3 regions of the Kineococcus gurbantunggutensis genome follow, and region 1 is predicted to be linked to each of the others. Evidence: riboswitches for the same ligand, from Rfam matches in the RefSeq annotation. Region 1 holds a riboswitch; each other region holds the start of a gene.
What was found. Region 1 has a riboswitch for S-adenosylmethionine ahead of ACRYR7_RS17055 (sulfurtransferase). Riboswitches for the same ligand answer to the same signal wherever they lie in the genome.

Region 1 (4,660 bases):
ACGACGTCGTGGTCTCCGTGACCGCGGGTGGCACCGGCGCCGGCAGCAGCGCCGGTACCGGAACCGGCCTGGACGCCGAGCGCGCCCGGGTCCTGGCGGGCGCGCTGGGGCACCGGCTGGACTCCGGCGAGCTGCCGCTGCGCCGGCGGCGGCCGCACCCGGGCCGGGTGGTCCTGGTGGGCGGCGGGCCCGGCGAGCCGGAGCTGCTGACCCTGCGCGGGCGCCGGCGCCTGGCCGAGGCCGACGTGGTGGTCGTGGACCGCCTGGCCCCCACCGGGGTGCTCACCGAACTGGACCCGGACGTCGAGGTCGTCGACGTCGGCAAGGCGGCGGGGAACCACCCGGTGCCGCAGGAGGAGATCAACCGCGTCCTGGTCGAGGCGGCCCTGGCCGGGCGCACCGTGGTGCGCCTGAAGGGCGGGGACCCCTACGTCCTGGGCCGCGGCGGCGAGGAGGTCCTGGCCTGCCGCGAGGCCGGCGTGGAGGTGGAGGTGGTGCCCGGCGTCACCAGCGCGTTCGCGGTGCCTGCCGCCGCCGGCATCCCCGTCACCCACCGCGGCGCGGCGCGCTGCGTCACGGTGCTGTCCGGGCACGAGGACCTCGCCGGTGACGACCTGGAGGCGCTGGCGCGCCTGGACGGCACCCTCGTCGTCCTCATGGGCGTCTCGGCGCTGGAGCGGCTCAGCGCCGCGCTGGTGGCCGCCGGCCGCGACCCGGGCACCCCGGTGGCGGTCGTCGAGGACGGCTGGTCGCCGCGGCAGCGCACCACCACCGCGCCCCTGGGCGAGATCGCGGCGGTGGCCCGGGCCGCGGGGGTGCGCCCCCCGGCCGTCGTCGTGGTCGGCGAGGTCATCGAGGCGCTGGGCGCGCGGGGCGTCAGCGCCGCCGCAGGCGCCTGAGCAGCCGGCGCGCGAACCGCAGCGCCGCCGGGCCGCGCGAGCCGGCGGGTCCCCGCGGCGCGCGCGGGCGGACCTCCAGGACGTCCAGCACGTCGAACGCGTGCTCGTCGGGGCTGGCCACGGGCACCTCCTCGTGTCACCGGTCCCCCGCGCGGGGTCCTCGGCACCTCGGGCACTTCGGGCACCTCGGCACCGCAGGACCCCCGGGAGGACGCTGCCGGGGACGCGCGCGGGGGCCGCGGCACCGGCCGCGGCCCCCGCGCGCGGGACGTCAGCGGGTGCCCGGCTCCGTGCCGACGACGATGGGCGCGCGCACCGCGTTGCCCCACTCGGTCCAGGAGCCGTCGTAGTTGCGCACGTTCTCCAGGCCCAGCAGGTGCGTCAGCACGAACCAGGTGTGGCTGGAGCGCTCGCCGATGCGGCAGTAGGTGATCGTCTCCGTGGTCGGCGTCAGGCCGGCGCCGCCGAAGTAGATCTCCTCCAGCGCCGCGCGGTCCTTGAACGTGCCGTCCTCGTCGGCCGCCTTGGCCCACGGCACGCTGGCCGCGCCGGCGATGTGCCCGCCGCGCAGCGTGCCCTCCTGCGGGTAGTCGGGCATGTGGGTGCGCTCGCCGCTGTACTCCGGCGCCGAGCGCACGTCCACCAGGCCGCCGCGGTGCTCGCGCACGTCGGGGGCGAAGGCGCGCACGCGGCTGTCGTCGCGCTCGACCACCGGGTACTCGGTGCGCTCGCGCGCCGGCTCCTCGGTGGTCAGCTCGCGGCCCTCGGCCACCCACTTGGCGCGCCCGCCGTCGAGCAGGCGCACGTCCTCGTGGCCGAACAGCGTGAACACCCACAGGGCGTACGCGGCCCACCAGTTGCTCTTGTCGCCGTACAGCACGACCGTGTCCTCGCGGCGGATGCCCTTGCGCGAGAGCAGGTCGGCGAACCCGGCGCCGTCGACGTAGTCGCGGGTGACCGGGTCGTTGAGCTCGGTGTGCCAGTCGACCTTCACCGAGCCGGGGATGTGGCCGGTGTCCCACAGCAGGACGTCCTCGTCGCTCTCCACGACGACCAGGCCCTCGCGGCCGAGGTTCTCCGCGAGCCAGGCCGTGCTCACCAGCTTCTCGGGGTGGGCGTACTCGGCGAACTTCGCGTCGGTGGTGTCGGCGGGCGCCGCGGCGGACGTGCTCGTGGACATGCGGGTTCTCTCCAGGTGCGTGCGTGAGGGGTGCCCGGCGCGGGGACGGCCGGGGTTTCGGGCGGGGAGGGTGCGCCAGACGGGCCCCGGTCGGGGGCTCGGCGGGTGCACCGGCGGGCGGGGCGCGCCCCGGGTCCGCGGGGCGCGCCCCGCGGTCGGGAACGGGTTCCGCGGGTCGTCAGCGACAGGCGGCGGAACCGCAGCGGCACAGGTCGACGTGCCGGCGCGAGTGCAGCTCGGTGGTGCGGTCCTGCGTCATGCCGTGCCCTCCATCGGTCCTGGCGGAAGCACCCACGCCCTGCGGGAGGGGGGTTGCTGCGGCGTCGTCGAGCCAGGTCTCTCGGCCGCTCTCGATGGTCGTGGGGACACCGTGCCCGGCGCAGGGGCGCCGTGTCAACCGGCTCACCCGCGCGGCGGCCGGGCTCGTTCGGCGGGGCACTCTGTTAACTCCCTGTTGCGTGTCTTGACGAACCATGTGGGTGACATAAAGTCGAACCCGGCCGCCCGACACCGTCGCCGGAGACCCTCCGGCACGCGGGCGCCAGCCCCCTCGATCCCAGGAGCACGTGCGTTGAGAAGAACCCTCTGCGCCGTCGTGGGCGCCGCGCTCGTCGCGGCCACCCCGGCGGTCGCCTCCGCAGCACCCCCCGCAGCACCCAGCACCGCTCCCCCGGCGGCGGCGCCCGCCCCCGCGGCCCCGGCGGGCACCGGTTCGGGGGCCGCCCCCGGGACCGAGGCGCCCGGCCGCGCCCACGACCTGCCCAACCCGCTCGCCGACAAGCAGCGCGCCCTGCGCCAGGCCGGCCTGGAGAAGGTCCTGCGCGGGAAGGCCACCGCGCGCGGGGACGGGAAGGTCGTCGAGGTCGCCAAGGGGCAGTTCGTCGAGCTCGCCCGCGAGGACACCGACCAGATCTTCACCGTGCTCGGCGAGTTCAGCGACCTGCCGCACAACCGCATCCCCGCGCCGGACCGCTCGGTGGACAACACCACCATCTGGACGAAGGACTTCTCCCGGCCGTACTACGAGGACCTGCTCTTCTCGCAGGCCGAGGGCGACGTGTCGATGGCCAACTACTACGACGAGGTCTCCTCCGGCCGCTACACCGTCGAGGGCGCCGTCACCGACTGGGTGCGCCTGCCCGGCACGGGCGCCTCCTACGGCGACAACGCCCTGGGCGACCGGGCGGCGTGGACGTTCGTCAACGACTCCCTCAACGGCTGGTACGCCCAGCAGGTCGCCGCCGGCAGGTCGGCCGCGCAGATCGACCAGGAGCTCTCCCGCTTCGACCAGTGGGACCGCTACGACTTCGACGGCGACGGCGACTTCGACGAGCCCGACGGCTACATCGACCACTTCCAGGCCGTGCACGCCGGCGAGGGCGAGGAGGTCGGCGGCGGCACCCTGGGCCAGGCCGCGATCTGGTCGCACCGCTGGTACAACCAGAGCACCCGCGTCGGCGCCGGCGGCCCCTCCGTGGGCGGCACGACCAACCCGCTCGGCGGCACCCGCATCGGGGGGTCGAAGTACTGGGTGGGCGACTACACCGTCGAGCCGGAGAACGGCGGCGTCGGCGTCTTCGCCCACGAGTTCGGCCACGACCTGGGCCTGCCCGACCTGTACGACACCTCCGGCAACTCCGGCGGCGCGGAGAACTCCACCGCGTTCTGGTCGCTGATGTCCTCCGGCTCCTACGGCAGCAGCGGCCGCCCCGAGGACGGGATCGGCACCGAGCCCATGCACATGGGCGCCTGGGAGAAGCTGCAGCTGGGCTGGCTGAACCACGAGACCGTCGCGCCCGGCGCCAAGGTGAGCACCAAGCTCGGCCCGGCGGAGGCGAACACCAAGCAGGCCCAGGCGCTCGTGGTGAACCTGCCCGACAAGAAGGTCACCACCACGATCGGCACCCCGTTCGAGGGCGCGGACTTCTGGTACTCCGGCGCCGGCGACGACCTGGACAACACCATGCTCGCGCCGCTGCCCGCCGGGGCGAGCACGCTGCGCGCCAAGGTGAAGTACCAGATCGAGCAGGACTGGGACTACGCCTACGCCGTCTACACCACCGACGGCGGCAGGACCTTCACGCCGCTGGCGACGAACCGCTCCACCACCACCGACCCCAACGGCCAGAACTTCGGCCAGGGCGTCACCGGCACCACCGGTGGCCAGTGGGTGGACCTGAGCGCCTCCCTGGCGGGCGTGCCCGCCGGGGCGCTGGTCGGCTTCCGCTACTGGACCGACGGCGCGGCCACGGAGCCGGGCCTGCAGGTGGACGCCGTCTCCTTCGGCTCCACCCCGGTGACGAGCTGGACGCTGAAGGGCTTCACCTCGACCACGGGCAGCACCACGCGCTCGTACTTCAACGCCTACATCGCCGAGTACCGCCAGTACCGCGGCTACGACGCCAGCCTGGCCACCGGCCCGTACAACTACGGCGACCGCTCCCGCCCGGACTGGGCCGAGCGCTACGCGTACCAGGACGGCCTGCTGGTGACCTACTGGAACTCCCAGTACGCCGACAACAACGTCGGCGCGCACCCCGGCGGCGGGCTCGTCCTGCCCGTCGACGCCCACCCGGGCCTG
Region 2 (4,660 bases), on a different contig from region 1:
CGGTGCTCCTCCAGGCCGGCGACTCGCCCGAGGGGCGCGAGTTCGGCGCGGCCACCGCCGACGCCATCTTCACCCTGCACGGCACCCTGGAGGCCGGGCGGGAGTTCCGCGCCGACGTCCAGCGCCGGATGGCCGCGCACGGGCGCGCGCCGGGGGACGTCAAGGTGCTGCCCGGCGCCACGTTCGTGCTCGGCGACACCCCGGCCGAGGCGGCCGAGCGGGCCCGCGAGGTGCGCTTCCAGCAGGTCGGCCCCGAGCAGGCGGTGGCGTTCGTGGAGCAGCTGTGGGGCCGGGAGCTGCCCGGCCTGGACCCCGACGGCCCGCTGCCGGCGCAGGACCCCGACCCCGAGGCGGTCGCCACCCGCGGGCGGGTGCAGCACGCCAAGGACCGCGTGGGCACCGCCCGGCGCTGGCGGGAGCTGGCGCGCGCCAACGGCTGGGGCGTGCGCGAGCTCGTCGTGGAGGTCTCCGCGCGCCCGCAGTTCGTCGGCACCCCGCAGCAGGTCGCCGAGGAGGTCGACCTGTTCGTGCAGGCCGACGCCTGCGACGGCTTCATCCTCATCCCCACCCTGACCCCCACCGGCCTGGACGAGTTCGTCGACCGGGTCGTGCCGCTGCTGCAGGAGCGCGGCACCTACCGCACCGGGTACACCGGTGAGACCCTGCGCGACCACCTGGGCCTGCGCCACCCGCACCGCAGCAGCACCGCCACCGAGGAGACCGCGTGAGCACCACGACCACCCCCGCCGACACCGCCGGCACCGCCGGCACCGCCGGCACCGGCGACACCGCCGCCCGCCGCGGCTGGGACGCCTGGCGCGCCCGGCGCACCGAGGTGCTCTCCGACCCGCACGGCTGGCTGAGCCTGACCGCGCTGCACTGGCTGGGCGGCGCCCCCGCCCGCGCCGGCGACCTGCCGGGGCGGTGGTGGAGCGCCGCGGACGGCGTGCACGTGCGCGCGCAGGAGGTCGACGGCCTGCTGCTGGACGGCGCGCCGCTGACCGGCGAGCACGTCCTGCACCCGGTCGACGACGGCGCCGGCGTGACCGTGGTGACGGGGGAGCGGCACGTGGAGGTGCTGCGCCGCAGCGGGAACGCCGGGCTGCGGGTGCGCGACCCGCGCTCGCCGGTGCTGGCGGGGTTCTCCGGGGTGCCGGTGTTCGGCTTCGACGAGCGCTGGGTGCTGCCCGCGCGCCTGGAGGCGGACGAGGACGAGGTGGTCGTCGGGTCGGTCGTGGCCGGGCTGAGCCAGGCGCGCACCGCGGCCGGGCGGGTGACCTTCACCACGCCCGACGGCGTGGAGCGCTCCCTGCTGGCGCTGCGCTCGGGCGAGGGCCTGCAGCTGCTGTTCACCGACCTCACCAGCGGCGTGAGCACCTCCGCCACGGCCCGCTCGCTGACGGTGGCCGCCCCCGGGCCCGACGGCGCCCTGGTGCTGGACCTGAACCGCGCGCAGAACCTGCCGTGCGCGTTCACCGAGCACGCCACCTGCCCGCTGCCCCCGGCCGGCAACCGGCTCGAGGTCGCCGTCGAGGCCGGCGAGCGCGCCCCGCGGGCCTGAGGGGGGCACCGGTGGACCTGCACCGGCAGCTCCTCCTGGAGCACGCCGGGTCCCCGCACGGGGCGGGCCTGCGCACGCCCTTCGCCGTGCAGGTGCACCACGTGAACCCCGTGTGCGGGGACGAGGTGACCCTGCGCGTCGACCTCGCGCCCGGTCCGGGGGGCGACCCCGGTGGCGCCGTGGTGCGCGACGTCTCCTACGAGGCGGAGGGCTGCTCGATCAGCCGCGCCTCCGCCTCCGTGCTGCACGACCTGGTCGTGGGCCGGCCCGTCGCGCAGGTGGAGGACGCGCGGCGGGCGGTGCACCGGATGCTCACCAGCCGCGGGGAGGACCCCGGCGACGAGGACGTGATCGGCGACGGCGTGGCGCTGGCCGGCGCCGCGCGCTACCCGGCGCGCGTGAAGTGCGCGCTGCTGGCCTGGTCGGCGCTGGCCGACGCGCTGCTGCGCGCGCCCGGCCCCGACGCCGACCCCGCTCCCGACCCCGCCCCTGAGGCCGACCGCGCCCCCTGAGGCCCGGCCCGCGGGGCGCCCCGCCCCCGCCGCGCCTGGCGTAGGCTGCCCGGACCATCCAGAGCGACCGAGAGACCTGGCTCGAGGACGTCGCAGCAACCCCCTCGTGGAGGGTGCTCACGCCAGGACCGATGGGGAGGCACCACCGTGAGCACCACCGCGCCCGCCGGGGGCGGACCGACCGAGGCCGAGCGCCGCGAGGCCGCCGCCTGGTCCACCTGGCAGCAGTCCCCGTGGGGCCGCCTGCGCTACCGCGTCGTGGCGGCCCTGCTGCGCGGGGCGCTGGAGGAGCTGGGGCCCGCGCCGCTGCGCGTGCTCGACGCCGGCGGCGGTGACGGCCGCGACGCGCTGCAGCTCGCGCTGGCCGGGCACGCGGTCACCGTCCTGGACACCTCCGCGGACGTGCTGGGCGCGGCCCGCGCCGCCGCCACCGCCGCCGGGGTCGCCGAGCGCCTGCACACCGTCGCCGCCGGCCTGGAGGACCTCAGCGCGCTGGCCGCGCTGACCCGGCACCGCGCCGGCGGCTCGGGCTCCTTCGACGTGGTGCTGTGCCACGACGTGCTCCAGCACCGCGGCAGCACCGCCCAGGTCGCCGCGGACGTGGCCACGCTGACCTCCTCCCTGCGCCCGGGCGGGCTGCTGTCGCTGCTGGCGCCCAACCCGGCCGCGGACGTGCTGACCGCCGCGCTGCGCGAGGGCCCGGCGCAGGCGTGGGTCCTGCTCGACGCCGAGCGCGGCGCGGACCCGGGCACCGGCAGCTCGGTGCTGCGCCTGGAGCCGGACGCGGTCGAGCGGGCCGTCGCCGCGGCCGGCGGCGAGGTCGTCGCGCGCCACGGGGTGCTGACCGTCACCGCGCTGCTGGAGGACGCCGGCCGGGCCGACGAGCGCTCCGTGGCCGACCTGGAGGAGCTGGAGGTCGAGCTCAGCCGGCGCGACGGGTTCCGCCGGACGGCGCGCTACTGGCACCTGCTGGCGCGCCGGCGCTGACCGCCGCCAGCAGCGAGGCGGCCAGCGCGTCGTTGAGCCGGAAGAACCCCGCGTCCAGGCCCGGGCGCGGGAACGCCGGCGCCCACCCGCCGCCGGCCACCCACGGCCCCGCCGCGAACCGGCGCGGGTGCGCGGTGCCGTCGGCGCGCTGCACCCGCCCGTCCTCGTCCACCGCCAGGCGCCCGCCGGTGAACACCTCCCCGCCCTCGTCGCGGAACTCCCGCTCCACCGCCTCGCCGCGCGCGGACAGGTTGCGCAGCAACGGGTCCGCGGCGTCCCGAACGCTGGGGGAGGGCAGCCGGGCGTCGATCAGCACGCGCGCGGCGAGGTGCACCGGCCCGTTGCCGCCCACCGCCGTCCACGCCTGCGCCGCCTCGTCGGGCTGCACGCGCAGGTCCCCGCCGAGGAAGCGCACCACCCCGGCGTCGGCCAGCGCGAGCAGCTGGCGCAGCCGCTGCGGCGGCGGGCCGGAGGCCACGCAGCTGAAGAACCCGTGCCACCAGCCGTCCACCTCCAACGCGGTGGAGCGCGCGTCGAGCAGGCCGCGCGCGGCCAGCGCCGCGACGACGCCGTAGCAGGACAGCAGCGCGCTGAACACCGCCGCGTCGGCGCTGTGCGCGGGGTCGCCGCGGCGGGCGACGTCGGCGGCGACGTGGGCGCGCACCCGCTCGTGCACGCCCCGCGCGGTGGGCGAGGACCACCCGGCCAGCGGCCGGTCCAGGCGCGCCAGGTCCAGGCGGTCGGCGGGGTCGGGCACCGCCTCCTCCACGAGCGCGTCCAGCTCCGCCGAACCCCACGGCGCGGCCGCGAACCGGGCGTCGAACTCCCGCGCGGGCACCCGGGTGCGCTGCGGGTGCCCGGCGAACAGCTCCCCGTAGTGCGCGCCGGCGAGCTCCTTGGCGATCAGCGGCCACACGTCCCGCCGCAGCCGCAGCGGGCCGCCGCGGCGCGCGGCCAGCTCCTCGGCCGCGGCGACGGTGCAGAACCGCGGCAGCGCCGGGCGCCGGGCGAGCTCGTAGGTGATCTTCGAGCGGTAGGGCACCCCGCGCCGGGAGCCGACGTGCAGGACGGGCTCGGCCCCGCTGGGCCGGTAGACCAGCTCCCCGCCGGGGCCCTGCTCGTACCGGCCGCCGCGGCCCTCGGTGAGCAGCACCACCAGGTCCACGAACGCCAGGCCCATCCCGGCCACCACGACGTCCTCGCCGGGGCGCACCGCCACGAGGTCGTCCTCCAGGCCGAGGTCGCCGGTGTAGGCGGGGGCGACGTAGCCCAGCCCGTGCCGGTCGGCGAACGCGGCCAGCTCCCGCTCGCGCGGGCCGGGCAGCACGTCGGGGTGCCCCTGCGCCAGCAGCACCGCGTCCACCTCCAGCGCCGCGCCCCCGGCCAGCCGCACCCGCTGGCGCCCCGGGCCGGCCTCCCCGGCGCCCCCGTCGTCGGCCAGGTCCACGACCCGGTCGGCGTGCACCCGCACCCGCACGCCCGCGGGCAGGCCGGCCAGCACGTGCCGCCAGGCGGCCACGAGGTAGCGCCCGGTCAGCGCCCGCGAGGGGAAGCTGCCCGCCGCGAGCGCGCCGGCCTCCGCGGCCAGGCCGTGCTCGCC
Region 3 (4,660 bases), on a different contig from region 1:
CACGTCCGGCTCGGGCCGGTCGTGCAGGACGCTGCGCACGAACCGCCGCGCCGGCGCCGTGCGCGGCGCGGAGAACACGTCGTAGACGTCGCCGACCTCCACCACGCGTCCGTCCTCCATGACCGCGACCCGGTCGGCGATCTGCCGCACCGCGTCCATCTCGTGGGTGATGACCACGATCGTGACGCCGAGCTCGCGGTTGACCCGCCGCAGCAGCGACAGGACCTCGGTGGTGGTCTCCGGGTCCAGCGCGCTGGTGGCCTCGTCGGCCAGCAGCAGCGGCGGGTTCGTCGCCAGCGCGCGGGCGATGCCCACGCGCTGCTTCTGCCCGCCGGAGAGCTGCTCGGGGTGGGCGTGGGCGCGCTCGAGCAGGCCGACGAAGTCCAGCAGCTCGGCCACCCGCGCGTCGCGCTGCGCCTTCGGCACGCCGGCCACCTTCAGGGGGTAGGCGACGTTCCCGGCGACCGTTCGGGAGCGGAACAGGTTGAACTGCTGGAAGATCATGCCGATCTTCTGCCGGGCCCGGCGCAGCTCCTTCTCCGGCAGCCGGGTCAGGTCCTGCCCGGCGACGGTGACCGTGCCGGAGGTCGGCGCCTCCAGCGCGTTCATCAGCCGCACCACCGTCGACTTGCCGGCCCCGGAGTAGCCGATGACGGCGAGGACCTCGCCCTCGTGCACGTCGAGGCTGACGTCGTCGACGGCGGTGACGGCCTTGCCGCCCCTGCGCTCGTACCGCTTGCTGACGCCCGTGAGGCGGACGATGGGTTCGGCCACGTCAGCCCTGCGCCGCCCGGGCGTCCTGCTCGACGTCGGTGAGCTCCTGCTGCAGGGTGGCGGCGTCGGTGTCGCGCACCACGGCCTGCGGGTAGCTCTTGACGAACTCCGCCTGCACCGCGGGGTCGTGGATGAGGGCGGCCAGGTCCAGGTACGTCTGGTCGCCGGTGTCCTCCGCGCGCGAGACGAAGAGGTTCACGTAGGGCGCCGCGGAGGAGCTGCTGGGGTCGTCCTGGAACACGATGTCGTCGGGCGACAGGCCGGCGCTGGTGGCGTAGTTGTTGTTCACCACGGCGCCGGCGGCCGAACCGCTCTGCAGGGCGTTGGCGGTCTGCGAGGCGTCCAGCGCGGTGACCTCGACCTTGGCGTCCTGCACGTCGTCGGTGGTGGAGAACGCGTTGCCGCCGCCCTCCAGGGTGAGCAGGCCGGCGGCCTGCAGCACCAGCAGCGCGCGGGCCTCGTTGATGGCGTCGTTGGGGATGGCGATCGTGGCGCCCGGGGCGAACTGCCCCGGCTCGTCCACGGTGGTGGAGTACAGCGGCAGCGGGTAGACGGCGGTGGCGCCGATGGGCTGCAGGTCGTCGCCGGCCTCGACGTTGTAGTTCGCCAGGTACTGCACGTGCTGGAACTGGTTCAGGTCGACCTCGCCCTGCTTCAGCGCCGGGTTCGGCAGGCTGTAGTCGGAGAAGTTGACCAGCTGCACCTCGACGCCCAGCTCGGAGCGCGCCTTGTCGACGTAGGTCTTCCAGTACGGCTCGGCCTGGTCGGTGACGCCGATGCGCACGGTCCGCACCTCGCCACCGCCGGCGGCGGTGGTGGCGGTGTCGTCGCCGGTGCCCCGCACGACGAGGGTGACGACGATCGCCACGATCGCGACGATCGCGAGGCCGATGACGATCGGCAGCTTGCTGCGCCCGGGCTTCTCGGGCAGGGCGGGCGGCGTGGTGCTGGACAACGCGGGCTCCTCGTGGGTCGTGCTCGGTGGGTGCGCCGGCGGACCGGGGGTCCGCGGCGGGGGTCGAGGGGGCGGCGCCGCGGGGGCGCGCGCGGGGTGGGGGGCGGTCAGCCGGCGACGGTGGCGGTGCCGCCCCGGGGACACGACGGGGACGCGGCGCGCGGGCTCACGACGGCTTGCCTCCTGCTCGGGAAGGCCGCGGGCACCGGGGGTGCCGCACGGCCACACGCTTGCGGGACGCTCCGTCCCGCCGGGCTTTCACCTGGAGCACCCCACCGCGGACGAGGGTTGCCGGTCAGCTAGCCAGGGCTTGTCGCTGACGCTCGATGCCGCCGCGAATCGTACGAGGGCCGCGCGGGGGGCGTCAAAACGCCCCGGGGGCGGGCGCGGCGGCGCCACCGGCGCTGTTGCGAGTAGGTTGCAACAAGCGGTCGGTGCGGCCCGCCCGCTCCCGTCCCCGCGCCCGCAGGAGGTCCCGTGCCGTCAGCCGGCGCCCCGCCCCGTCCCGGTCCGCCCGGTCCGCCCGGCCCGCCCGGGCCCGCCGCCCCCGGCCGCGCCGCGCGCCCGGCCGACCCGCTGGGCCGGCGCGCGCGGGCCCGCCGCCGCGCCGCGGTGCTGGTGCTGCTGGTGGCGCTGGCCGCGGCGGCGGCCGTGCTGGGCGCCGCGGCGGGCGCGGCCGCCGTGCCGCCCGGCGACGTGCTGCGCATCGCCGGGCACCACCTGCTCGGGCTGCCTGCCCCCGCCGTCGCCGGCCCCGCCGCCGGCGCGGTCGCCGACGCGGTGGTGTGGCAGGTGCGCCTGCCGCGGGTGCTGCTCGGCCTGGCCGCCGGCGCGGGCCTGGCGGTGTGCGGCACGGCGATGCAGGCGATGGTGCGCAACCCGCTGGCCGACCCCCAGCTCCTCGGCGTGACCTCGGGGGCCTCCACGGGCGCCGCGGCCGCCCTCCTCTTCGGCGCCGGCGCCGGGTGGGGCGCGCACGCCCTGCCCGGCAGCGCCTTCGCCGGCGCGCTGGCCGCCGCCGTGCTCGTCCACGCCGTCGCCCGCTCCGCCGGCCCGCTCACCTCCGCGCGGCTGCTGCTGTCCGGCGTCGCCGTCGGCCACGCCCTGCACGCGGCCACCAGCTTCCTAGTCTTCGCCTCCGGCTCCGCCGAGGGCGCGCGCTCGGTGGTGTTCTGGCTGCTGGGCTCGCTCGGGCTGGCGGCGTGGGGCGCGCCGCTGGCGGTGGTGCTCGTCGTCGTGGCCGCCACCGCGGTGCTGCTGACGGCGTGGGGGCCGCGGCTGGACGCCCTGGCGCTGGGCGACGAGACCTCCCGCGCGCTGGGGGTGTCCCCGGCGGCGTTCCGCACGGCGCTGCTGGCCGTGGTGGCGCTGTGCGTGGGGGTGCTGGTGGCCGCCTGCGGGGCCATCGGCTTCGTCGGCCTGGTCGTGCCGCACGTGGCGCGGCGCCTGGTCGGCGGCGCGCACCGCTGGTGCGTGCCCGCCGCGGCCGCCCTGGGCGCGGCGTTCCTGGTGGCCGCGGACCTGCTGGCGCGCACCGCGCTGGCGCCGCAGGAGCTGCCCGTGGGCATCGTCACCGCGCTGGTCGGCTGCCCCTTCCTGCTGTGGCTGGTGCGCACCACCCGCACCGCCGCGTGAACCCCGCGACGACCCCGCGACGACCCCGCGACCCCTCCGAGGAGACCCGTGCCCCGCAGCGACCGCCACCACCGCACCGCCCTGCGCACCCGCGCCGGCGCCCTGGCCGCCTGCGCGCTGCTGACCGCCGGGTGCGGCGCCGGCGGTGAGGGGGGCGAGCGGGACGCGGCCCCGGGCGCCGGGCGCGTGGAGGTCGTCAACTGCGGCCAGCGCGTGCAGGTGGCCTCCCCGCCCGGGCGCGTGGTGCTGCTCAAGAGCGCCGCCGTGCCCGCCCTGCACGCCCTGGGCGTGCTGGGCAGCGCGGTGGCGCGCGCCGGGCAGTACCCGGCGGGCTACTACGACGCGGCCGCGCGGGCGGAGCTGGACGCGGTGCCCCTGCTGACCGACCGCACCGACACCGCCGGGCACCTGCGCATCTCCCGCGAGACGGTGCTGGCCCAGCGCCCCGACCTCGTGCTCGGCGAGGTCGACGGCCTGGACCGCGCGGTGCTGGCCGCCTCCGGCGTGCCGCTGCTGGAGGAGCCGGCGCTGTGCCGCACCGGCGAGCCGGCGTCCGGGTTCGAGGAGGTCTACGCGCAGGTCGAGCTGTACGGGCGCGTCTTCGACCGCGAGGAGCGCGCCCGCGAGGTCGCCGACGGGCTGCGCGCGCGCGTGGAGGCGGTGCGCGAGCGGGTGGCCGCGGCCCGGGCCGCCGGCGCGCCGCGGCGCACCGCGGCGGTGCTGTACCCCACCGTCGGCGGGGGCGTCACCTACGCCTACGGCGCGGGCAGCACCGCCGCGCCGCAGCTGGAGGCGGCGGGGCTGGTCAACGCGTTCGCCGACGTGGCCGACCGCGTCTTCGAGGTCACCCGCGAGGAGCTGCTGGCGCGCGACCCGGACGTGCTCGTGCTGCTGCACGGCGACGGCGAGCCGGGACCGGTGCTCGAGGCCGTGACGGGCCTGCCCGGCGCCGGGGGCCTGACGGCCGTGCGCGAGGGCGAGGTGCTGGTGCAGCTGTTCAACTTCACCGAGCCGGCCACGCCGCTGGCGGTGCAGGGCCTGGAGCGCATCGCCGAGCGGTTCACCACCGGGACGGCGCCGTGATCCGCGCGCGCGGCGTGCGGTTCGCGCACCGCGACCGGCCGGTGCTGCACGGCGTGGACCTCGACGCCGCCGACGGCCGGGTCGTGGGGCTGGTGGGCCCCAACGGCAGCGGCAAGACGACGCTGCTGCGCACCCTGCACGCCTCGCTGCGCCCGTCCGCGGGTCGGGTGGAGGTCGACGGCGACGACGTGGGCGCGCTGTCCACCCGCGAGG

Region 2: it holds a riboswitch for S-adenosylmethionine, as region 1 does, so the genes downstream of both, ACRYR7_RS07075 (class I SAM-dependent methyltransferase) here and ACRYR7_RS17055 (sulfurtransferase) in region 1, are expected to answer to the same signal.
Region 3: it holds a riboswitch for S-adenosylmethionine, as region 1 does, so the genes downstream of both, ACRYR7_RS04065 (MetQ/NlpA family ABC transporter substrate-binding protein) here and ACRYR7_RS17055 (sulfurtransferase) in region 1, are expected to answer to the same signal.

The regions. Positions count from the first base shown of each region.
Region 1 is NZ_JBJLSG010000099.1:13,196-17,855, forward strand. Features, by position in the region: gene cobA (uroporphyrinogen-III C-methyltransferase) at 1-899, shown strand, start outside; gene ACRYR7_RS17050 (hypothetical protein) at 877-1,020, opposite strand; gene ACRYR7_RS17055 (sulfurtransferase) at 1,171-2,079, opposite strand; SAM riboswitch class I at 2,346-2,439, opposite strand; gene ACRYR7_RS17060 (immune inhibitor A domain-containing protein) at 2,651-4,660, shown strand, end outside.
Region 2 is NZ_JBJLSG010000025.1:37,195-41,854, reverse strand. Features, by position in the region: gene ACRYR7_RS07090 (NtaA/DmoA family FMN-dependent monooxygenase) at 1-728, shown strand, start outside; gene ACRYR7_RS07085 (DUF1684 domain-containing protein) at 725-1,561, shown strand; gene sufU (Fe-S cluster assembly sulfur transfer protein SufU) at 1,573-2,073, shown strand; SAM riboswitch class I at 2,125-2,211, shown strand; gene ACRYR7_RS07075 (class I SAM-dependent methyltransferase) at 2,221-3,060, shown strand; gene ACRYR7_RS07070 (FAD/NAD(P)-binding protein) at 2,996-4,660, opposite strand, start outside.
Region 3 is NZ_JBJLSG010000013.1:43,333-47,992, reverse strand. Features, by position in the region: gene ACRYR7_RS04070 (methionine ABC transporter ATP-binding protein) at 1-774, opposite strand, end outside; gene ACRYR7_RS04065 (MetQ/NlpA family ABC transporter substrate-binding protein) at 776-1,729, opposite strand; SAM riboswitch class IV at 1,951-2,060, opposite strand; gene ACRYR7_RS04060 (FecCD family ABC transporter permease) at 2,306-3,364, shown strand; gene ACRYR7_RS04055 (ABC transporter substrate-binding protein) at 3,413-4,447, shown strand; gene ACRYR7_RS04050 (ABC transporter ATP-binding protein) at 4,444-4,660, shown strand, end outside.